Regions from separate parts of the Pantoea ananatis PA13 genome, predicted to be linked through region 1. Evidence: predicted binding sites of a transcription regulator. Region 1 holds the regulator's gene; each other region holds the start of a gene.
The links. The regulator LexA, encoded in region 1, represses DNA repair genes until DNA is damaged. The targets are predictions, from matches to a motif close to TNCTGTATGTACATACAGNA.
Positions count from the first base shown of each region.

Region 2: PAGR_RS08975 (DinI-like family protein) is a predicted target of LexA. The motif match lies at 3,952-3,971, and genes of this name have one in related genera.
Region 3: sulA (SOS-induced cell division inhibitor SulA) is a predicted target of LexA. The motif match lies at 1,744-1,763, and genes of this name have one in related genera.
Region 4: dinG (ATP-dependent DNA helicase DinG) is a predicted target of LexA. The motif match lies at 1,464-1,483, and genes of this name have one in related genera.

Region 1 covers NC_017554.1:4,367,077-4,372,990, reverse strand. The annotation lists gene plsB (glycerol-3-phosphate 1-O-acyltransferase PlsB) at 1-1,964, opposite strand, end outside; gene PAGR_RS20625 (diacylglycerol kinase) at 2,093-2,461, shown strand; gene lexA (transcriptional repressor LexA) at 2,568-3,182, shown strand; gene dinF (MATE family efflux transporter DinF) at 3,293-4,615, shown strand; gene PAGR_RS20610 (CsbD family protein) at 4,787-4,999, shown strand; gene zur (zinc uptake transcriptional repressor Zur) at 5,070-5,591, opposite strand.
Region 2 covers NC_017554.1:1,912,951-1,918,864, reverse strand. The annotation lists gene fliS (flagellar export chaperone FliS) at 1-349, shown strand, start outside; gene fliT (flagellar protein FliT) at 349-708, shown strand; gene amyA (alpha-amylase) at 813-2,294, shown strand; gene yedD (lipoprotein YedD) at 2,377-2,835, opposite strand; gene PAGR_RS08985 (DUF6388 family protein) at 3,079-3,402, shown strand; gene iraP (anti-adapter protein IraP) at 3,538-3,834, opposite strand; gene PAGR_RS08975 (DinI-like family protein) at 4,010-4,249, shown strand; gene PAGR_RS08970 (hypothetical protein) at 4,288-4,554, opposite strand; gene PAGR_RS08965 (hypothetical protein) at 4,840-5,040, shown strand; gene PAGR_RS23970 (hypothetical protein) at 5,332-5,499, opposite strand.
Region 3 covers NC_017554.1:2,969,158-2,975,071, forward strand. The annotation lists gene yccS (YccS family putative transporter) at 1-950, shown strand, start outside; gene PAGR_RS14040 (TfoX/Sxy family DNA transformation protein) at 947-1,573, opposite strand; gene sulA (SOS-induced cell division inhibitor SulA) at 1,784-2,275, shown strand; gene ompA (porin OmpA) at 2,627-3,700, shown strand; gene matP (macrodomain Ter protein MatP) at 3,811-4,281, opposite strand; gene PAGR_RS14060 (AAA family ATPase) at 4,377-5,914, shown strand, end outside.
Region 4 covers NC_017554.1:3,140,980-3,146,893, reverse strand. The annotation lists gene PAGR_RS14810 (MerR family transcriptional regulator) at 1-74, opposite strand, end outside; gene PAGR_RS14805 (helix-turn-helix domain-containing protein) at 224-787, shown strand; gene PAGR_RS14800 (GNAT family N-acetyltransferase) at 784-1,314, shown strand; gene dinG (ATP-dependent DNA helicase DinG) at 1,509-3,671, shown strand; gene ybiB (DNA-binding protein YbiB) at 3,699-4,667, shown strand; gene PAGR_RS14785 (M20 aminoacylase family protein) at 4,664-5,827, opposite strand.

The DNA.
Region 1 (5,914 bases):
AGTTCGCTCTTCAGCATGGGGTAAATCAGACTGACCTGACGCAGCAGTTCGGCTTCGCTCAGATTACGGTGCTGCTGCACAATCGCCGCAATCAGCGCTGGCATCACCAGCATATGATGAATGTTATTACGGTAGTAGGTCATCAGCACGGCCTGCTCGCGCGGCAGAATAATGATGTCACCAATACTGTCTTTCTCACTCTCGAACTTGTTCATGCTAAGGGCATGGTCCAGCAAGGCTTCGGCGGACATGTCTGGCAATGTTGCATCCGGTGAGTAGGGCACATTGCGCAGCAACTGGGTGTAGCACTCCAGTTGCTCAATCAGCTGCTCGCGAGTTAGTGAGCGCTGACGTGAAGCAAGCAGGGCGGTCACGCACAGGTTCATGGCATTCGCCGCGCCGGCTTCATTGATTCGCACCATGATGGTGGCCGCGATATCATTCGCCGTTGGGGTTAACCAACCCGGGCGCTGGGCTTCAATGGGATCGATAGAATCCCGCCATTCAGGAACGCGCTTGTTCAGATAATTTATCAGCGGCAGCGGCTCACCAAAATTCACGTATCCCTGGCCGAGGTTACGCAGCTTGCGCAAGCCGCGCACCATCTGCATAAAGCCTTCTTTCTCTTTAACGGCACCGCGCAGTTCTTTCGCGTAGGTTCCCACTTCCATGACGTGTTCATAGCCGATGTAAATAGGCACTAACGTGATAGGGCGCGTACCGCCGCGCAGCATGGCCTGCAGCGTCATGGATAACGTCCCGGTTTTAGGATCCAGCAGTCGGCCAGTACGTGAACGGCCGCCTTCAACGAAGTACTCGACGGAATAGCCGCGGGTAAAAAGCTCGCCCAGATATTCGCGGAAAACGGTGGAGTAGAGCTTGTTGCCCTTAAAGGTACGGCGAATAAAGAAGGCACCCAGACGGCGGAAAATCGGCCCGGCAGGCCAGAAATTCAGGTTAATACCGGCGGCGATGTGCGGCGGTACCAGCCCCTGGTGATACAGCACGTAAGACAGCAGCAGGTAATCCATGTGGCTGCGGTGGCAGGGCACATAAACGATCTCGTGTCCGTCCTGCGCCAACTGACGCACGCGCTCACCGCCGTTCACATTGATACCCTGATAGAGGCGGCTCCAGAGCCAGCCCATTACCCGGTCCGTCACGCGAATGGCTTCATAGGAGAAGTTGGCGGCAATCTCTTCCATCATCTCGATGGCGTTCTGCTGCGCCTTCTCATGGGAAATCTTTTTACTGCGGGCTTCGTCTTCTACCGCTTTTTCAATCGCCTTCGATTGCAGCAGGCGGTTGAACAAATCCTGGCGCGCGGGAAGGCGCGGGCCAACAGCCGCCAGACGCTGACGGGCAAAGTGGATACGGGCAACCCGGGCCAGTTTCTGGGCGATGGATTTATCCGTGCCGTGCTCAGTCGCCATACGACGCAGAGAGACGGTCGGTGAGAAGCGCACAAAACTGTCACGTCCATGCCAGAGCACGGCAAAGAATTTTTGTACGCCGTTAAGCAAGCGCAAATGCGGTGGATTGTCTTCACCCTGCACTTCCCGGCCAGGTGCACGACCAAACATAACTGAAACCGGTAACATCTGAATATCAAGCTCAGGATTACTGCGGTGCAGATCAAGATATTCGTGGAAGATTTTTACCGACTCGACGCTGGGCACGAAATAGGGGAACACGCGCGGACCGTCGTGAATAAAGACATGGCGCGGCAACAGGGCCCCGTCAATCTCCAGTGGTGAGAGCGGATCGGGCAGATCGTGCCGGATGCACTGCGCACGCAAAGTGAGGAGATCGGCCTTTGAATCATAAGGCAGGACATACATAATAGGCCGGGTAGGATCCAGCCCATGTTCGGATACGGGATCGGCCGGAATGGCCTTACTCTTTACCAGAAACGAAAGGGGTAAATTCAGTAATTTATAAAAAAGTATACGCCAACCTGACATAGACAATATGAAGCCTCTTGTTAGCAAAGCGGCGCAAGCTTATCAGAAAGCGCAGCAAAAATCTGTGACAGCGACAATTGTGCGCTGCCCAATATTGACGTCAATCCTTTGAAAAGAGTTCCTTTATTATGACAAATAATGCCACCGGCCTTAACCGTATTGTGAAAGCGGCCGGCTATTCATGGCAAGGTCTGCGTGCTGCCTGGCAGCACGAAGCCGCTTTTCGTCAGGAAGCGGTTGCCGCAGTGGTGGCGATTATCCTGGCCTGCTGGCTGGATGTCGATACTGTTTCGCGCATCCTGATGATTGGTTCTGTCGTGCTGGTGATTATTGTCGAAGTCCTGAACAGCGCGATAGAAGCCGTGGTAGACCGCACAGGCCAGGAGCGTCATCCGCTTGCCGGGCGGGCAAAAGACATGGGATCCGCTGCCGTTTTTATCGCAATATTACTGGCCCTTTTTGTCTGGGGAACGCTGCTTTGGTCGCATTTGCGATAAGCGTTCCATCTCGGCTCAAATAACTGATTTTGACCTGAGTTTTGGTTTCCATTTCACCAATACCTGTATATACTCACAGCGACTGTATAAACAACCAGGGGGCGGGATGAAAGCATTAACCAGCAGGCAGCAACAGGTCTACGACTTGATTCGCGACCACATTAATCAAACAGGCATGCCGCCAACGCGTGCAGAAATTGCTGCACAACTCGGTTTTCGTTCGCCCAATGCGGCCGAAGAACACCTGAAAGCACTGGCGCGTAAAGGCGTGATTGAAATTGTCTCTGGTGCGTCCCGCGGTATCCGTTTGTTAATGGAAGAAGAGCCATCAGACGGCCTGCCGCTGATCGGTCGTGTTGCCGCCGGTGAGCCATTACTGGCTCAGGAACACATTGAAACACATTACAAAGTGGATCCCGACATGTTCAAGCCTTCAGCCGATTTCCTGCTGCGCGTAAGCGGTATGTCAATGAAAGACATCGGCATCATGGATGGCGATCTGCTGGCCGTACACAAAACGCAGGACGTGCGCAATGGTCAGGTTGTGGTGGCGCGCATCGATGACGAAGTCACGGTAAAACGCTGGAAAAAGCAGGGTTCTGTGGTGCATCTCTTACCTGAAAACAATGATTTCGAGCCTATCGTTGTTGACACCCGTGCCCAGTCACTGACCGTTGAAGGTCTGGCCGTGGGCATTGTGCGTAACGGTGAGTGGCTGTAAAACCGGTTAAGATTGTCGGCTTTCGTCAATCTTACTATTCCCCTGCTTGTCCTTACTTTTCCGCTGTGGGTTGACCTGAAACCCCGGCGGTTCATCGCACGGATTTACGAATGCGCTTTCTGACGGCTACCGATAAAAAACTGTGGCGGTTAGCGCTGCCCATGATCCTGTCAAATATTACGGTTCCTTTGCTCGGCCTGGTCGATACGGCCGTTATTGGTCATCTCGACAGTCCGATCTATCTGGGCGGCGTCGCCGTCGGCACGACCGTCACCAGCTTTGTCTTCATGTTGCTGCTTTTTCTACGCATGAGCACTACGGGCTTAACGGCACAGGCATTCGGTGCGGGCGATAAGACCGCGCTGGCGCGTGCGCTGACACAGCCACTGATCATCGCCCTGGTGGTCGGCATCCTGTTTATCTTCCTCCGCTATCCCGTCACCGCATTGGCGACCCGCTTTGTCGGTGGGGATCCGTCGGTGCTGGAACAGGCTGCCCTGTTTATTCATATTCGCTGGCTCAGCGCGCCCGCAACGCTGGCTAACCTGGTAATCCTGGGCTGGCTGCTGGGCGTTCAGTATGCCCGGGCACCCGTCATCCTGCTGGTGGTGGGGAATGTCATCAATATCCTGTTAGATCTTTGGTTGGTTCTGGGCCTGCACTGGGGCGTGGCCGGTGCCGCCACCGCCACCGCGCTGGCAGAATACGCGACGTTGCTGGTCGGTATGGCGATGGTGTGGCGCGTATTAAAGCTCCGTGGTATCAGGTTTGATATGCTCACCCGCAGCTGGCGTGGCGATATTCACCGCCTTCTTCGCCTTAACCGCGATATCTTACTGCGCTCATTGCTCTTGCAGCTCTGCTTTGCCTCGCTGACCGTACTGGGTGCCCGTATTGGCCCGGATGTGGTAGCGGTAAATGCTATCCTTCTGATGTTTATTACTTTTACCGCTTATGCCCTGGACGGCTTTGCCTATGCCGTCGAGGCCTTTGCTGGCGAAGCACACGGGGCAAAAGACGGTAGCCGACTGCAGCAGGTATGGTTGTCTGCCTGTCGCCAGGCCCTGTTAGTGGCGCTGTTTTTCTCGCTGGCCTATGCTTTTTTTGGCTATCAGATCGTGACTTTGCTGACTTCTATTCGTGCACTGCAAGAGGCGGCCGATAGTTTTCTGATTTGGCAGATGGTGTTACCGCTGATCGGCGTCTGGTGCTATCTACTGGATGGCATGTTTATTGGCGCAACGCGGGGCAGAGAAATGCGTAACAGCATGGCAGTGGCTGCGCTGGGTTACTTCCTGACGCTCACGACACTGCCTTGGCTGGGCAACCATGGTTTGTGGCTGGCTATCGCCGTTTTCCTGGCCCTGCGTGGCTTATCCTTGTGGCTGGTCTGGCGGAAGCACTGGCGTAATGGCACCTGGTTCAATGCCTGAACGCTCAGGCGGAATTATGACGCAGGATACATAATATTTTCATTTTTTCCGGCAATCCTGAGATTACCTACTACAATTAACTTTGAATGGCGCTTATGACCAGCGCTTTATATCGTGATTTTGCTTAACTGCAAGATAATGCGAAACCGAAGGATAACGTGGAGGTCTGCAATGAATAAAGACGAAGCGAGTGGTAACTGGAAACAGTTCAAAGGAAAAATGAAAGAGAAATGGGGCAAGCTGACCGATGATGACATGCAAGTCATTGAAGGTAAACGCGATCAGCTGGTCGGTAAAATCCAGGAACGTTACGGCTACGCAAAAGAAGAAGCGGAGAAGGAAGTAACGGCCTGGGAAGGTTCTAACAAAGATTACCGCTGGTAATCACGCTTTTCAGGGACGCTCCTACCCGGGTCGGTACGCTCATGCCGGCCACCGCACAAGGATGTGCAAACTAGCTCCGCTTACCGCGCTTTTTCCCTTCAGTATGATGATCGTGATCACAATGTTCATGCTGTTCACACGCCTCAACTTCAGCACAGTTCTCACATAAGCCATGCGCTTCGATCACGCTATTTCTGAGGACAAAATGGGCTTCCTCAGCCAAAGAGGCGATGATCTGCTCCGCGCCCTGAGCCTGCTTTTCGGTCACGCCAGCACAGCGATCGCACACCAGCATAACCGACGTGTGTGCAGGCGCTTCGAAGTGATGGCACATTACGTAGCTGTTATTTGATTCCACCCGATGAATAAATCCCTGCTCCAGCAGGAAATCCAGCGCGCGATAAACGGTGGGCGGTTTTGCCTGTGGCTCGCTAACTCGCAGCTGATCCAGCAGATCATAGGCACTGATTGAGCCAGGCTGTCCGGCCATCAACCTCAGCACTTCTGCTCGCTGTGTTGTCAGGCGAACACCGCGCTGTAAACACAGCTTCTCAGCCTGGGTCATAATTTGCTCTGGCGTCATGGTTGACATGAAAGTTCTCCGCTGGACAGGTGATGTTATCTTATCACAATAATTATGTTGACGCTGAACCTCGCCAGGAGTCCCTGAGCCTGCCTTTTTGACCACTTTTACCCCTGTTATCACCCGGCAACAACCCGCCTGAGACCAGTGTATTTCAGAATGTTTATAGATATTTTTTACTTTTACTTTACATCTCACTGAGTTAAGCACTAATGTTTAAATGTTCTTAATAAAGTGCTGGCTCAGACCGGATTTGCCTGAAGCTTTTCTGGCGGTAACTGCACATATCGGATCGAAAAATAATCAATCCACGGAATTGCGCCACTATTTAC
Region 2 (5,914 bases), 2.1 Mb from region 1:
CGCCAGCCCGCACCAGCTGGTTGTGATGCTGTTTGATGGCGCGCTGAGCGCCATGAAAAAAGCAGCTATCTTAATTGAGCAAGGCGATATCCCGGGTAAAGGAAACGCCTTATCTAAAGCCATTAATATCATCACTAATGGCTTACGTGCAGGCCTGAATCATGAAGTAGGCGGTGAGATTTCTGCCAACCTTGATAACCTGTATGAATATATGACCCGCCGTTTGTTACAGGCCAACCTCAATAATGACGTTGAAGCCATTGCGGAAGTCGAAGGCTTGCTGAATAACATCGCCGATGCCTGGAAACAGATTGGTCCTAACTATCAGCCACAGCAGGATACGTTTTAATGAGTCACCCACTCGCGCTGCTAAAAGAGTATCAGGAATTACTCACGCTCAGTAATGCTATGCTGGAAAATGCCAGACAAGGGCAATGGGAGGCATTACTGAGTTGTGAATCCACCTATGTTAGCAGCGTCGAGCGTGTGGCTCGTGATAACGATGCCGGTGTGCTTTCGGCGTTACAACGGGCACAGATTCGCCCCGTACTTGAGCAAATTCTCAATAACGAAACTACGCTGAAAACCTTATTAGGTGAGCGCATGCAAGAGCTGCGCTCTCTGGTCACGACGTCAACGCAGCAACAGAACATCATGACCTCTTACGGTAATATGGCAGGCAATATTCTTTATCCTAAAGAGCAGTAAAGCCCGGCTTTAGCGGGTGGAAACTATATTTTTAATTCACCCGCGTAATTTCTCCACTCTTATCCCATACTTCCAGTTCCCTCTCCTCTGACTGGAAACGCGTCATGCACAACCCAACCCTATTGCAGTTTTTCCACTGGTATTATCCCGATGGCAGCAAACTGTGGCCGGAAGTTACGGAAAAAGCCTCACTGCTCAATGATATAGGCATCAACATGGTATGGCTCCCCCCCTGTTATAAGGGTGAATCCGGTGGCTATTCGGTGGGTTATGACAGCTATGATTTGTTCGATTTAGGCGAGTTCGAACAAAAAGGCAGTAAAGCCACAAAATACGGTGATAAACAGCAATTACTGGATGCGGTAAATGCGTTACGCAGTCACGATATCGGCGTACTGCTGGATGTTGTGGTGAACCATAAAATGGGCGCTGACGAAAAAGAGCAGATTCGGGTCAATCGGGTTAATCCCGATAATCGCGATGAAATATACCCTGATGTTATAGAGTGTGAAGCCTGGACACGATTTAACTTCCCTGCCCGGGCAGGACAGTATTCTAAATTCATCTGGGACTATAAATGTTTCAGCGGTGTCGATCATATTGAAAACCCCGATGAAAATGGCGTTTTTAAGATCATCAACGATTACACCGCAGAGGGCTGGAACGACCAGGTAGACAGCGAGCTCGGTAATTTCGATTACCTGATGGGTGCCAATATTGACTTCCGTAATAATGCTGTGAGCGAAGAGCTTAAATACTGGGCGCGCTGGGTGATGGAACAGGTGCCCTGCACCGGATTCCGACTGGATGCCGTAAAACATATCCCGGCGTGGTTTTATAAAGCGTGGATCGACCACGTTCAGGAAGTCGCCAACGAACCTTTATTTATCGTGGCGGAATACTGGTCTTTTGAAACCGACAAACTGCAGGAATATATCCACCAGGTTGACGGCAAAACGATGCTCTTTGATGCACCCCTGCATATGAACTTTCATCAGGCCTCCAAAGCGGGCAGCGCCTACGACTTGAGCAAAATCTTTGATAACTCACTGGTTCTGGCCGATCCCTGGCATGCCGTAACCATCGTCGCAAACCACGATACGCAACCGTTACAGTCGCTGGAAGCCCCTGTTGAAGCCTGGTTTAAACCGCTCGCTTACGCGCTTATTCTGTTACGTGAGCAAGGTGTACCGACAGTGTTCTATCCCGATCTTTTCGGTGCCAGCTATCAGGATGAGGGCGGTGATGGCGACGTTCACCAAGTCGATATGCCCGTTATTCCTGAACTCGAAGGTCTGATCCGAGCCCGCCAGCTATTTGGCTGGGGCGCACAAACCGATTATTTCGATCATCCAAACTGTGTAGCCTTTAGCCGAAGCGGCACGGCGGAAAAGCCTGGTTGCGTGGTGATCATGTCAAACGGTGAGGCGGGAGAAAAACATATTGCGATGGGTGAAGGCTATGCCGGAAAAGTGTGGCGTGACTATCTTGGGCATAAGTCAGAGACCATTACCACCGATGATAATGGCAGCGCGCTGTTTAGCTGTAATGGTGGCAGCGTGAGCGTCTGGGTTGTTGAAGCATAAACAGAGGTTGCCAACGCCACCAGATTGACTGATTCACCCGTGTGACTATGCTGAGTGCGGTCTCTGGACCGCATTCAGCAAATTATTTTGCTAATGCCGGCCGCATAATTTCAGGCTCGATATTTTGAATAACGTCGGCATTAGGCTGTTTTGCCACTTCCTGCTCTGCTTTCTGGCATTCAACGGTCGGCTTTTCGACCTTGCGCAGGGTAAGACCATCGTATTCCAGCTCACCGTTATCGACGTCCAGCGTCATCACCCGCACCTGACGCGTCACATTGACATAATCGCCATTGAGTTGGGTCAGCTTGCCTGGTTTTGCAATGACACGCTGCCACTGGCGGCAATCCAGAGTGCTGCCATCGGCATTGACGATCAGACTGGCAATCGCCTTATCGCTAATCAGATCGCTTTGTGGCCCTACTGTCTGCCAGTTACCCTGCAAATTTGCCGGAGCAGGCGTTTGCACCGCACTCTCATAACTATTGATTTGTGCGCAGCCACTCAGCGCCAGAGTGGCAATCAGCATCCAGTTTTTCATTTTTTAATCCCTAAAATCCGGTCAATGGCGGCTACGTTATAATTTTTACGGTAAGGTGCGCAAGCTATCTGAATGCTGCCCTCAGCGTAAAACTGCATTTTCTGACGCTTTCATCGCGCACGGGCAACATTTATCAATATCAGCACCGCGAACTGACCGTTTTTCATCCTGCCCCGCTTAGCCTGACAAGCCAGACGCAACAGGCTACACTGTCGCCCTGCACTACCTATCAGGAAACCTGCAATGAAAACTCCAGAAGCTTATTACGCCGAGGCTCGCGCCCTGTTTTTTACCGCCCACGCGGATTTCCAGGCAGCATTAGACGAACTCACCGAGAGCGATGCCCGCGCCGCCAATATGTCACTGCGTGAACTACGTGAATGGCATGCTGAACGCATCTACGCGGCTTTTTTACGCCAGAAGAACCTTGATGGTATGATTTTCTCGATCCAGCTGGCTGAGCCGGATAAAGCCGTCGCTGCCGAGGCCATAGAACGTTATCTCAGATCGCATGCGGAATCACTGGGAATGAGCTGGGAAGAATTCTGTATTAAAAATGAACTGTAGTGAGCAGGTCTTAGCGGGACAATGAAAATACCGCTGATGTCATCGCCCTGTTAACCATCAGGATGGGTTCGCTGAGCCTCTCCTTTTTTCGGCGTCGCTGGCGACAGACAACACACTTATCGCCAGCGTTTGCCATTACTCTTCCTGCGCCATTTTGCCTCTCACTTCAACATACTTAGCGACGGCCAGCAGCCGGTTAATGTGAGTAAGCAGTAAATCAATATCCGACTGCATGAATTCAGATGATGAACGTGAAGCCGTCACTATCGCATCCTGAACCGTTTCGGAGATGGTTAATGCGTTATCTTGTTTCGCCTGGACCAATAAAGCTGCCACCAACAATGACTGTGCTTCTATCTGCGCAGTCAGTTCCTTAGCGTCGACATCCATTTTTGCTAGTTTGAGCAGAATATCTATAACCAATTGTCGCATTGCACTTCTCCTGGTGAGTGAGCGCACTTAGTGTTGTGAACGCACTCAGAGTAAACCAGATGACGGTGCTTTTCTACGCGACGCGGAAAAAACGAATTAAGATAAACATCAGCTTGATACTGTTTTTATTTACAGTAAAATGGCGAGGCGATTTTGCCCTTAAGGGATTGTTAACATGTTTGTAGAGTTAATTTACGATAAACGTAATGTCGCGGGCCTGCCAGGAGCGCGTGAGATGATTTTAGCAGAATTAGAGAAACGGGTGCATCGCGTGTTCCCTGACATCGAGGTTAAGGTCAAGCCTATGGAGCGGAATGCGATAGAGACCGATCTCAGTAAGAACGAGAAGGCGACAATAGCGCGCCTCGTGGAAGAGATGTTTGATGAAGCAGAATTCTGGCTGGTGGCTGATTAATCCGTTAATCGCCACCGCCTCAGTCAGCGGGGGATCGCTTAACTCTCCTGCTCGCTGTGGTTAATTTCGATTTCGATATCCTGAATGGCCGTCTCCAGATCTTCCAGTAACGTACCCTGTTTGTTCAGCAGCGCGTCAATGCGGGCTGCGTTTCCTTCATCTTTATACTCGCCGGCGTCAAAGGCTAACCAATGTGCAGAAAGCGTCTCAGTGTTCGTCTGTGCATAGTGACGCATTTCTTTCAGCTGAGATGCCACGTCACGCAGATAATCTGTTTTGCTTTTGGTTTCGATTGAATCAGTCATGCTGTGTTTCCTTATGGTTGTTTATCCAATGAAAATGTCGCCTCGAGATTTAAAGGTAGAACAATATAGCGACTTTGCATTAGGAATAATCGGAACTCACTAGCGTGAGTGACATGAGCGGAAGACGGTAGGATGAGTAAGCACCATAAAAGCAAAGCGTCAATGCGTAAGCTTAGTCGTTATCATTAAGGGTGCCCATTTTTGAGCGAGCCCCACTGATTGAGGGGAATTGTGACGGTCTGGTTTAGCTGGACTAGACTTAACAGACTCAAAAAGGAGCGAAGCATGCATACACATCACAGTAACGAACAGCGTAAACATGAGGGCGATGTCAGCAAAGGTTTACCCGAAGCGGCACCTAATGCAGGCAATGCCTATGAGGAAGACGATCATCCCGCTAAGGATGCACCTAAGGATCACGGGGAAGTCCCGAGAAAAAATGATGACAGTCAGGATGATAAAAAAGACCCTTTTAAAGCGTCCTGAGTGGTTTTATCGCGAGCATGTTCCGCGCCGGGGCATGCTTTTACCTGCTCAATCAATGCCTCATCATTAAAAAGCACGTCATCGAATACCCTATATTTACATCCGTATCGTCCCTGCAGTAACAGACCTGTATCATTTTTAACTTCGCCTGACGTAATCCTTATCGCCAGGAAATGCATGAAGAGTGAGGCATGCAATTTAGATTACAAAGCCAAAAAAAAGCGCAACGATGTGTTTGCATCCCGTTAGCATGCCATCACGCCTTTTTAAGTAAATACGGCTCGCCGTCACTCAGGATTGTTTATGAAGGTAGTCCACCAGCATTTCAAGATTAACCCGGTGAGGGCCATCTGGATAAAACACGCCCTGCGCCGGTCGGTTAGCATCAAATAACGCCTGCAAATCCAGATCGTCATCCAGTAACTGAATAGAGCCCTTGACCAGCTTATATGAAATCACCCTGCATGTGCCTTCAGGGATCTTGCTTAAAGAGTCAGAGCCTTGAACGTCAGAATAAATCTCATATTTAATCTGCCCCCCGCTATTTGAGTTAGCGAGCAGAGTTTGAATCAAGTATTTCATTTTAACCAAAGGATGGGTGAACAAGGATATTACATTAACGCGGAGCACTTTTTTTAAAAAGTTAAATCTTTTAATCAGATATTATTTCTTATAAACCTGCTCATTCTCACTTTATGCTGACAGGCCGTGCCTGGCTTACTGCTCACGCCCTGCCAGAGGTGCCTTCACTGCGGGATGAGGCAACATGTTCACAGCCTTACCTCTATACCGCCACCCACATTAACACGGCGTTTTTATCGAAAGGAGTTTAAATAAACCAAGCCCATCTTTCATTCGTACCGCCGCGACCCTT
Region 3 (5,914 bases), 1.4 Mb from region 1:
CTGTCAGAATGTCAGTGGTAATGTGCACCGGGTACGGATTCATTCAGGTTACCGGTCTGGAACGAGGCTACTGGATTCTGTTAACCAGCCTGTTCGTTTGCCAGCCCAACTACAGCGCGACCCAGCGCAGGCTGGCACTGCGCATCGGCGGCACGCTGGCTGGCATTGCCATTGGGTTGCCATTGCTCTGGCTGGTGCCCTCAGTAGAAGGCCAGCTGTTTCTGATTGTCGTGACGGGCGTACTCTTCTTTGCTTTCCGCCAGGTGCAATACGCGCATGCCACCTTGTTTATCACCCTGCTGGTTCTGCTCTGTTTTAATCTGCTGGGTGAGGGATTTGAGGTCGCGCTGCCGCGGGTAGTGGACACCTTACTGGGCTGTGCGCTGGCCTGGCTGGCCGTGAGCTTTATCTGGCCTGACTGGCGTTTTCGTCAGCTTCCGGCCGTTGCCACTCGCACGCTTAATGCCAACTGCCGTTATCTCGATGCGATCATGGAGCAGTACCATCAGGGCAAAGACAATCGTCTTGCTTATCGTATTGCGCGACGTGACGCCCACAACGCCGATGCTGAGCTGGCATCGGTGGTATCAAATATGAGCAGCGAACCCCGTACCAGCACTAAGCTCAGGGAATCGGCATTTCAGTTACTCTGCCTGAATCACTCCTTCCTGAGCTATATCTCCGCTCTGGGCGCTCATCGCGACAAAGTGACCCAACCAGCCCTGCTGGCCCTGCTCGACGACACAGTATGTTATGTTGAAGATGTGCTGCAGACGGATGTCGTCAGCGACAGCCGGGCAGAGAAAATGCGTATTGAGCTGGTGCAGCGCATCGCGCAACTGACCGCCGAGCCCGATCCGCGTGCGCCGCTGGTTTTGCAACAGTTGGGCTTGCTGGTTGCCCTGATGCCCGGCATTGCGCGCCTGCGACGCTCGCTGGACAGGCGCTAACGGCCTTTTTCTTTACATTCCGGCGTACTGAGTGCGGCCTGATACCATTCTCCTAACTCGGTTTTAATGGTTTGTGGCAGCGCCGCATGATGATGGCCGGAAATCGCCCCTTCAAGCGCTAATAAGGTTTTAAGGCCGAGGTGTTGATTATTGCGCCGCAGCCTTAACCAGCACTGCCTGGCCCCCGTTTCACGCAGATGTTTGACGGTACAAATACCTATCTCATGCAGCATCATTTCCAGTCGCAGGCTGACGTTCGGTAAGTCTTTTAACCGCACCTTACCCAGCCGCTCATTGTGCTCACGTTGGGCGGTCTGCAGAGACGCAGCAGAAAGGCGAACCAGATGCTCCGGATGCGCCCAAAGGCGATCGTCTACCTTAAAATAGTTGAGGCTTACCGCAATACCCCGCTTATGGAATGTCAAGGGTTCCAGCGGCTGCTTTGCCCCATATTCCCGTAATGCTTCACTGGCACGTAAGTAGAGTTCGTCTTCTTTTACCAGCGCAAAAACCACGCGTTCAACAGCCAGTGCGTAGCCACCGAACTGGGTACGGGATTCAATTTTGCCCAGCGGGGCCAACTGCTGTATTGAGCGTAAAATTATCCGCTTCTGTTTCTTCATTTCATCACCTCCTTGTAACAAAAGCCTGTTAAAAATGTTACTATTCAGGGGGTTAGAAGATAATTAAATTCAGTTAGAGGTTCAATGAATAAATCCGTTTAAAGACAAGCTGATGCAAATTTTGCGAGGCGTTTTCAGAAATTCAGGTTGATCTTTACCCAGGATGCCATTACTGTACATCCATACAGTCAACTGCTGAGTGATTAATTTATGCGCACCCAACATACCAGTAATGTATGCTCTGCTCACCGTTACGCTTCGTCCTCTGTTCCGGCTACTCATAAAGGCTGGATTACTGAATTACGCTATAGCGAACAACCCGGAATGATGCAGATGCTGCTGTTACCACTGCTTCAGCAATTAAGCCAGCAGTCTCGCTGGCAGCTGTGGTTAACCCCCGCGCACAAGTTGAGCCGGGTCTGGATGCAGGAAGCCGGTTTGCCACTTGAGAAAAGTATGCATATCGCCGATGCTGAACGTTACAATGCCGTTGAAGCGATGATCAAAGCGCTGCGCACAGGAAATTACAGCGTGGTTTTGGCCTGGATTCCTTATGAATTAGACGTGGACGAACGTCGTGAACTTGAACGTGCAGCAGCGGAAGGAAAGGCGTTGGGGCTGATTTTACGCTCGGGTGAAACCCTCAAAACGGCAGTAAGACCAGAAAACTCGCTAAAAATTCAGTCTGATTTGTTTCATTAAGTAAAAAATAAGATTTATCTCAAGCAGTTTTTTATCTCGCTCAAGGCTAAGGCACTGATTCTGCTCCCCCCAGCAATGACAACGGCTTAGCCCCCATTTTGTGGGGTAAGCGCCTCACAGAAGTTCAGGGTAAATTGTTAGAATTTATGTATAAAACACTGTTTTTTTACATAAGTGCCTCACATCACACTTGTAAGTTTCCAATCTCGTTGTAGACTTTATCTCGCCAGGGTGCTCAATAACCTCCGTTTTTTGCGGTAGAGTCATAAGCGAGCGTTTTGACCCGGCGAAGGATTAAACCAAGAGCAACCTTTATGCTCATTGCCTATTTGGATGATAACGAGGCGCAAAATGAAAAAGACAGCTATCGCAATTGCAGTGGCACTGGCTGGCTTCGCTACCGTAGCGCAGGCCGCCCCAAAAGATAACACCTGGTACACCGGTGCTAAACTGGGCTGGTCTCAGTATCACGACACTGGCTACTACGGTCACGGTTACCAAAACAACGACGGTCCAACTCATGAAAGCCAACTGGGCGCAGGCGCGTTCGCTGGTTACCAGGCTAACCCATACCTGGGTTTCGAACTGGGCTATGACTGGTTAGGCCGTATGCCTAATAAAGGCAACCAGGTAAATGGCGCATTCAAAGCACAGGGCATCCAGCTGGCTGCTAAACTGAGCTACCCAATCGCAGACGATCTGGACATCTATACCCGCCTGGGTGGCATGGTATGGCGTGCAGACTCTACTCAGCAGAACCTGGCTAATGGCACTCGCATCAGCGACCACGACACCGGTGTTTCTCCACTGGCAGCCGTTGGTGTTGAATATGCTCTGACCAAAAACTGGGCAACCCGTCTGGATTACCAGTGGGTTAACAACATCGGTGATGCACAGACCGTTGGTGCTCGTCCAGACAACGGCATGCTGAGCCTGGGTGTTTCTTACCGCTTCGGTCAGGATGATGTTGCTGCGCCAGCTCCGGCTCCAGCACCAGCTCCAGCGCCAGTGGTACAGACCAAGCGTTTCACTCTGAAATCAGACGTTCTGTTCACCTTCAACAAATCAACCCTGAAGCCAGAAGGTCAGCAGGCTCTGGATCAGCTGTACAGCCAGCTGAGCTCCATGGATCCTAAAGACGGTTCAGTTGTTGTTCTGGGCTTCACCGATCGCATCGGTTCAGAGCAGTACAACCAGAAACTGTCTGAGAAACGTGCTCAGTCAGTAGTGGATTACCTGGTATCTAAAGGTATCCCTGCTAACAAGATCTCTGCTCGCGGCATGGGTGAATCTAACCCAGTAACTGGCAACACCTGTGACAGCGTGAAAGGTCGTAAGGCCCTGATCGACTGCCTGGCGCCAGACCGTCGTGTAGAAATCGACGTTAAAGGCATCAAAGACGTGGTAACTCAGCCACAGGCTTAAGTTATCCGTTATGAAAAAACCCCGCTTATGCGGGGTTTTTTTTGGCCTGAATTTATCAATGCTGCTCATCCCATATCGCGAAGTCTGAATCCGTAATCTATCGCGTGAACTCAGGACTCTTTTTCAGACCCTGGATGACCTAATATTGCCTGCAGATCCTGCTTTAACGTTGACATCTGACTGGCATACTTCTCTTTACGTTCGGCATCTTCAATAAGCTGTACGATGGTTTCAGACAGCGTATTGTTACGACGTTGCGCCAGCCCTGCCAGTCGCTGCCAGACCAGATATTCCAGATCGATTGATTTTTTTCGGGTGTGCTGGTGCTCAGCATTGAAGTGACGTTTACGCCGGGCGCGGATAGTTTGCTTAAGCCGGTTATCGAGGTCGGGGTGAATATGCTGGCTGATCCAGTTGTTTATCTCTACCGGATTATTTTCCATCACCAGTAATTTATCCACCGCGGCCTGCGCAGCGCTAAGTTCAAGGTGACGCGTGATCAGTTCACCCTCCCGATGTTTTTTCACCAGGTATTTCCACTTCCATCCACTTTCAAGATTTTCGAGCTGCTGGTATTTCATCGGAATCTCATCGTGATCGCGTAACAAACTAAGAATAACAGCTTTTTTACCGGATGCAGCAACGAAAAACATGCTGCCAGCGTCACAACATCTGAATGAACTCTGCAGTGCTTAAGCAGGGTGAATCCTGTATAATCTCGCTTTTCTCAAAACAGACAAATGCGATTATTTTGACCAGCACTCAACTTACGTGGCAAACCTTACAGCCGGATAGCACGCAATATCAATCCGTTTTCTCCCGAATCGCTGATGAAGAGACCGATGCCCTGGCAACGGTACAGCCCCGACTGCTGAACGCGCTGGCCCACTTACATCATCAAAGTCAGGGTCTTCCCCTGCTGCTGGTTCGCAGCCAGGAAAACCGTGAATACCTTGCGCTGATAGCAGAGGCGGCTCAACGCGTTATGGGTGAGTCATCAACCCTGTCAGGCGGTGACTACCATATTCTGGCCGACAACGTCACGTTGCAACCGCCTACCGACAGCCAGCGCCCTTTTACCAGCCAGGGCGGGATTCACTATGCTGACTGGATCGAGCAGGAGCAGCTGTTTGGCTGCGTGCGGATGCACAAAGATCGGATCCAACTTGAGCCAGGGCTGATCCATCGCGCCAATGGCGGAACGTTAGTCCTTTCACTTCGTGCTTTACTCACTCAGCCGCTGCTGTGGCTGCGTCTGAAAAAGAGCATTGAGCAAGGCTACATCGAGTGGCAATCCCAGGACGAACGTCGTCCCCTGCCGGTTTCCGTGCCTCCGCTCCCGCTCAAGCTTAATCTGGTGCTCTGTGGCGAGCGCGATACGCTGGCCGATTTTCAGGAGCTGGATGCTGAAGCGCATGAAATGGCGATCTACACCGAATTTGAAGAAAATATTCAGATTGTGGATGAAGACGACATGCTCGCATGGTGTCGCTGGACGGTCGATCTGGCCGGGCAGGCTGATATTGCTGCACCCGACGAAGACTTCTGGCCCGAACTCATCAAAGAAGGTGTACGTTACAGCGGCGATCAGGATACGCTTCCGCTCTGCCCTCGCTGGCTGCTGCGCCAGCTGCGCGAGACCGCGTTGATGGGAGAGACGCTCAGTGCTGAAGCGCTGCGTGACGCCCTGGAAGCGCGCCTGTGGCGTGAAAACTACCTTAATGAACGTATGCGTGATGAAATCCTGCTACGACAGATTTTGGTTGAAACGGAAGGTGAGGTCGTCGGCCAGATAAACGGCCTGTCCGTTGTGGAATATCCCGGTCATCCGCGCGCCTGGGGCGATCCCTGCCGTATTACCTGTGTGGTGCATCCTGGCGACGGTGAATTCACCGACGTCGAACGCAAAGCGGAGTTAGGCGGCAATATTCATGCGAAAGGCATGATGATTATGCAGGCCTATTTAATTGCTGAACTGGAGCTGGATCAGCAACTGCCCTTTTCCGCTTCGCTGGTATTTGAACAATCCTATTCCGAAGTTGACGGCGACAGTGCATCGCTGGCAGAACTGTGCGCATTAATCAGCGCCCTTGCCGGTGCGCCACTGAATCAGCAGATTGCGGTTACGGGCTCGGTGGATCAGTTTGGTAATGTGCAACCGGTTGGTGGGCTGAATGAGAAGATTGAAGGATTCTTTGATATCTGCCATCAGCG
Region 4 (5,914 bases), 1.2 Mb from region 1:
CGTTGCCAGGCGCGTAAGGTAACCGGATTTATGCCACAGCGTTCGGCGACATCGCCGATACTGTATAAGGTCATATTTACCTCTTTAAACTGACCTGAGTTAAAACACCATAACGAAGCCTGTTAAGTTGTACAACCAATTTTTAGATGTACAACTTGACGGCTGCGCTTAATTGTTGTCCCATCTCAATTATGAGATTTATTTTTCATAAGTGAGATAAAACATGTCTTTTGATAATACGGAGCAACGCTTAGCAGCCCGCCTTGCAGAATTACGGATGAAGCAGGGTTGGTCACTTGATGAACTCTCAACCGCCACCGGCATTAGCCGACCCACATTATCGCGTATTGAGCGTGCTGAAACCAGCCCAACGGCTGCCCTGCTTAATCGTTTGTGTGTGGCTTACAGTCTGACCATGTCGCGCCTGCTGAGTGAAGTGGAAGCGGAAAGCGATCTCCTGATCCCTCGCGAACGCCAGCCGATCTGGAACGACGAAGCCAGTGGATTTAGCCGCCGCAATGTCTCACCGCCCGCCCATAATTTCCGCTGTGAGCTGATCGAAGGCACACTGCGACCCGGCGCGCGCGTCGAATACGACGCGCCACCGCTACAGGGCATGGAACAACATATCTGGATGCAACAGGGACAGCTGACGATAACCATGGGCGCGCAGAGCTGGACCTTGGCACCCGGCGACAGCCTGCGTTTTCATCTTAGCGGCGCGTCCGCTTTTCAGGCACATCTTACTGAAGGTGCCCGCTACTTACTGGTGGTCTGCAAATCATGATGACGTATCAACAACTCAGCGCCGCTGAGGCACAACAGGTTTTACCCGAACTGGCCCAGGTCTTACAGGCCTGTGTGGCCGAGGGTGCCAGCATCGGTTTTATCGATCCTGAAAACATCAGTGTGATAACCCTTTTTTGGCAAAATCAGCTTGCCGCGCTGGAAAAAGGCCAGAGTGAACTGCTGGTTGCCCGCCAGCATGGCCGGGTGGTGGGCACCGTGATGCTCAATGACAGCGCCATGCCCAATGGAAGCCATCGGGCCGAAGTCAGTAAGCTGCTCGTGCATCCGCAGGCGCGGCGGCAGGGGATAGCGCGCAGGTTAATGCAGCAGGCAGAACAGCGGGCGTATCAGAAGGGAAAGCGCCTGCTGGTGCTGGACACCCGATCCGGGGACGTGGCCAGCGATCTTTATCGCGCGCTGCACTGGCAGGTTGCGGGTGAGATTCCTGCCTATGCGCAGTCTATTGAGGGAAAACTGGACGCGACCACGGTGATGTTTAAGGTGCTGGATTCGCACGGCGGCTGAAGTACAGGCCTTCGGGCCGCCGCCTTATCCCTGCGCAAGACGCGACAACACGATACGGCGGCTGTGGCCTGCTGTTGACCCGACAGCACGAGCAGGCCTTTTCTGAAGCCAGCACGAAAAAAAAGACCCGAAAGCTGACGTCACTGCGATACTGTGTAAAAATACAGGCCATCGAGTAAAGTGGTAATCTTAACATGGCCCTGACAGCAGCATTAAAAAGCCAGATCGCACAGTGGTATAAAGCGCTGCAGCAACAGGTGCCAGACTTTATTCCCCGTCCTGCTCAGCGGCAGATGATCGCGGAGGTCGCGAAATGTCTGTCGGGTGATGACGGGCGCCACCTGGCTGTAGAAGCGCCGACTGGCGTGGGCAAAACGCTTTCGTATCTTATTCCTGGCATCGCCGTCAGCCGCGCGGAAGAGAAGCGGCTGGTGATCAGCACGGCCAACGTCGCCTTGCAGGATCAGATCTTCAGCAAAGATTTGCCGTTGCTTAAAAAAATCATTCCGGATTTGACCTTCACGGCGGCCTTTGGCCGGGGGCGCTATGTGTGTCCGCGCAATCTGGCCGCGCTGGTTGCAGACGATAATCAGCAGGCCGATTTGCTGTTCTACCTGGATGACGAAGCGGTCAGCAGCACCAAAGAAGAGCAGATCCAGTGCGGACGGCTGCAAAAGTCACTGGATCGCTACCAGTGGGATGGCCTGCGCGATCACAGCGAGGAGAACGTCAGCGACAGCCTGTGGCAGCGTCTGTCTACTGACAAAGCCAGTTGCCTTGGCGTGCATTGCCGCTGGTACCGCGAATGTCCGTTTTTCGTTGCCCGGCGGGAAATCGAGCAGGTCGATGTGGTGGTAGCCAACCACGCGCTGGTGATGGCGGCCATGGAAAACGAATCGGTGCTGCCCCCGGCCAAAAATCTGATGCTGGTGCTGGATGAAGGGCATCACCTGCCTGAAGTGGCGCGTGATGCACTGGAGATGAGCGCCGATATCACGCCCGGCTGGACCAGCCTGCAGCTCGATCTGTTTGTGAAGCTGGTGGAGGCGATTATGAGCCAGATGCGGCCCAAATCACCCCCGCCGCTGGCTAATCCCGAACGTCTTAAAGCCCACTGTGATGAACTGCGCGAACGCCTTGCCACCATAAGTGAGGCATTAAGCCCATTGCTTCCGCCGCACAATCAACCCGGCGAGTTTCGTTTCGTGTTGGGCACCTTACCCGACGAGCTGCTGGCGCTGTGCGCCCGGCTGTTCAAGCTGAGCGACGGGCTACGTGGACTCAGCGAAGGGTTGATTAACGCCTTGAGTGAACAAACCGGAAGCGTCGATCTCGTGCGTCTGCACCGCAATTTATTGCAGCTCAACCGCCACTTTGGCTGGTTTGAATCAGTCAGCAAGCTGTGGCGACTGGCTGCGATGGAAAAAGCCTCTGGTGCGCCCGTTTCAAAATGGATAACCCGTGAACTGCGCGACGGTCAGGCACACCTGTTCTTCCACTGCGCGGGAATTCGCGTCTGCGATCAGCTGGAAAAAATGCTGTGGCGCAAGATTCCTCACGTTGTCGTGACCTCCGCGACCTTGCGCTCATTGAACAGCTTTAGCCGCCTGCAGGAAATGTCGGGGTTGAATGAAAAGGCGGGCGACCGTTTTGTGGCACTGGCGTCGCCGTTCAGCCACGTCGATCAGGGCAAGCTGGTGATCCCGCAGATGCGCTACGAACCGTTGATGGCGAATGAGGCTGAGCATATCGCGGAGATGGCGGCCTTTTTCCGCCAGCAAATGCAGACAGAAAAGCATAAAGGCGTGCTGGTGTTGTTTGCCAGCGGGCGCGCCATGCAACAGTTTGTCGAGGCGCTGCCGGAATTACGACTGATGATGCTGGTGCAGGGCGATCAGCCCCGCAGTCGCCTGATCGCCCTGCACCGCAAACGGGTAGAGCAGGGCGATACCAGTATTCTCATCGGCCTGCAGTCGTTTGCGGAAGGGCTGGATTTAAAAGGTGAGCTGCTCAGTCAGGTACATATCCATAAAATTGCTTTTCCGCCCATAGACAGTCCGGTAATTTTAACCGAGGGCGAATGGCTGAAGAGCCTCAGGCGTTATCCGTTTGAGGTACAGAGCTTACCCAGCGCCTCTTTTACGCTGATTCAGCAGGTCGGGCGTTTGATCCGCAGCCATCAGTGTTTTGGCGAGATTGTTATTTACGATCGCCGCCTGTTGAGTAAAGCTTACGGCAGTCGGCTGCTGGCGGCGCTGCCGGTGTTTTCAATTGAGCAGCCGGTCACGCCTGAACCCGAGGCCAGAAACACCAAACCCAATCCCGGCACGCGCAAACCGCGTGCGAAGCGGCGTTAAGTCGTTGCCACTGAGCGGAAATGCGTGATGGAACTGAATAAAATTATCAAAGAAGTCGGGCGCGGTAAGAACCATGCTCGCGATATCGATTTCGACAGTGCCCTGGCACTCTACGGCGCAATGCTGGACGGCGAGGTGCCGGATCTTGAAATGGGCAGTATTTTAATCGCCCTGCGAATCAAAGGTGAAGGCGAAGCAGAAATGCGCGGCTTCTATCAGGCGATGCAGTCGCGTGTGATGCGCCTGCAGGCGCCGAGCGGTCGTCCAATGCCTGTGGTCATTCCCAGCTATAACGGTGCGCGCCGTCAGGGAAATTTAACCCCATTACTGGCGCAGGTGCTTAACAGGCTCGGTCTGCCCGTGCTGGTTCACGGCGTCAGTGACGATGCCACGCGCGTGACCAGCGAAGCGGTCTTTGCCGCGCTGGGGATCTTGCCGGTCACTACGGCCGAACAGGCACAGGCAAAGCTCGACAGGGGTGAGCTGGCCTTTATTACCATCGATCACCTCTGCCCACCCATGGCAAAACAGCTGTCGTTACGCTGGCGCATGGGCGTGCGTAACAGCGCCCACACGCTGGCGAAGCTGGCCACGCCGTTTGGTGAGCGCGAGGCCCTGCGCCTGTCAAGCGTATCCCATCCGGAGTATGTTCCACGGGTGGCGACCTTTTTTAGCGCTATCGATGCCCCCGCGATTCTGCTGAACGGGACCGAAGGTGAGGTTTATGCCAATCCGCAGCGCTGCCCGGCCATCAGCTATGTGGGCGGTGCAGCGCAGCAGGCAGAGGTCTGGGTAGAGAGACAGCCGGAGGTAGCGGTGCCGCTACCCGCCGACAAGTCGGCCGCCGAGACGGCGCGGTGGACGGAAGAGGTGCTGAATCACCAGCGCCCTCTGCCAGAGGCGCTGCGACTGCAAATTGCCTGCTGCCTGCGCGCAAGCGGTCAGTGCGCCTCGCGGGAAGCCGGCCTTGAGAAACTGGCGGCGGCCGGTTTTTAACGGCGCGCCTGTGGCAGGGCGTGCTCAACCAGGTTTTGCCAGAAGCGGATACCGGTGGGGATGAGCGCATCGTTGAAATCGTAGTGAGCATTATGTAAAGGGGCGGATGGGGTTGCGCCATCTGCACCGAGCCAGAAATAGGCGCCTGGGCAGGCTTCCAGCATGCAGGCGAAATCTTCAGAGGCCATGGAGGGATTCACCTGCCACCGCACCTGCTCTTCCCCCAGCGTACTGATGGCAACGTCGTGAACCTGCCGGGCCGGGCCTGCATGGTTGGTTGTCACCGGGTAGCCAGGTAGCCAGCGAATCGCGCCGCAGACGCCAAAGGGTTTCGGCAGCGTAGTGACAAAATCATCAATAAGCGCATGAACCCGTTTGCGCACATCGTCTTGCAGGCAGCGCACAGTGCCGCGCAGAACGATCTGTTCGGGAATCACGTTAATTGCCTCACCACCCTGAATCTGCGTGACGCTCACCACGGCCGAGGAAAGGGGAGAAAGGCGACGTGAGGGGATCGTTTGCAGGGCCAGAATCAGTTCAGCCGCCACCACCATCGGGTCGGCACCGCTTTCCGGCATGGCCGCGTGGCAGCTTTTACCGCTCAGCGTAATTTCAAACGCATCCAGAGAGGCCATCATCGCACCGGCGTTTACCGCCAGCGATCCCAGCGGCAGGCCGGGCCAGTTGTGCATCGCATAGACAGCATCCATGGGGAAACGGGTAAATAATCCCTCTTCCACCATTTTCCGGGCGCCGCCGAGGTTTTCTTCCGCAGGCTGAAAAATAAAATGCACCGTGCCGCTGAACTGACGCGTGGCGGCAAGCTGTCTGGCGGCCGCCAGTAAAATCGCCGTGTGGCCATCATGGCCGCAGGCGTGCATCACACCAGGTTTACTGGAGCGCCAGGCGGTTTCGCCTTTTTCATTGATGGGTAGCGCGTCCATATCGGCACGCAGGCCGATGACCGGTCCGCTTCCATTTTTCAGGGTGCCAATCACGCCCGTCCCGGCAAGACCACGAAATACCTGCAGGCCCGCCTGCTCAAGTTCATGCGCAACCTTATCGCTGGTCCGATGTTCCTCATAGCCGAGTTCGGGTTCGCGATGAAACTGGTGGCGCCAGCGCAGCGCATCATCAAGCAGGTCAGAGGAAAGAGTCATGCAATGTCGCGCTCCATATCATTCAGGAAGCTTCACTTTAGAGGCCGGGCGAGAGCGCGTCTATCGGCAGGCGCGATAAAATAGCGA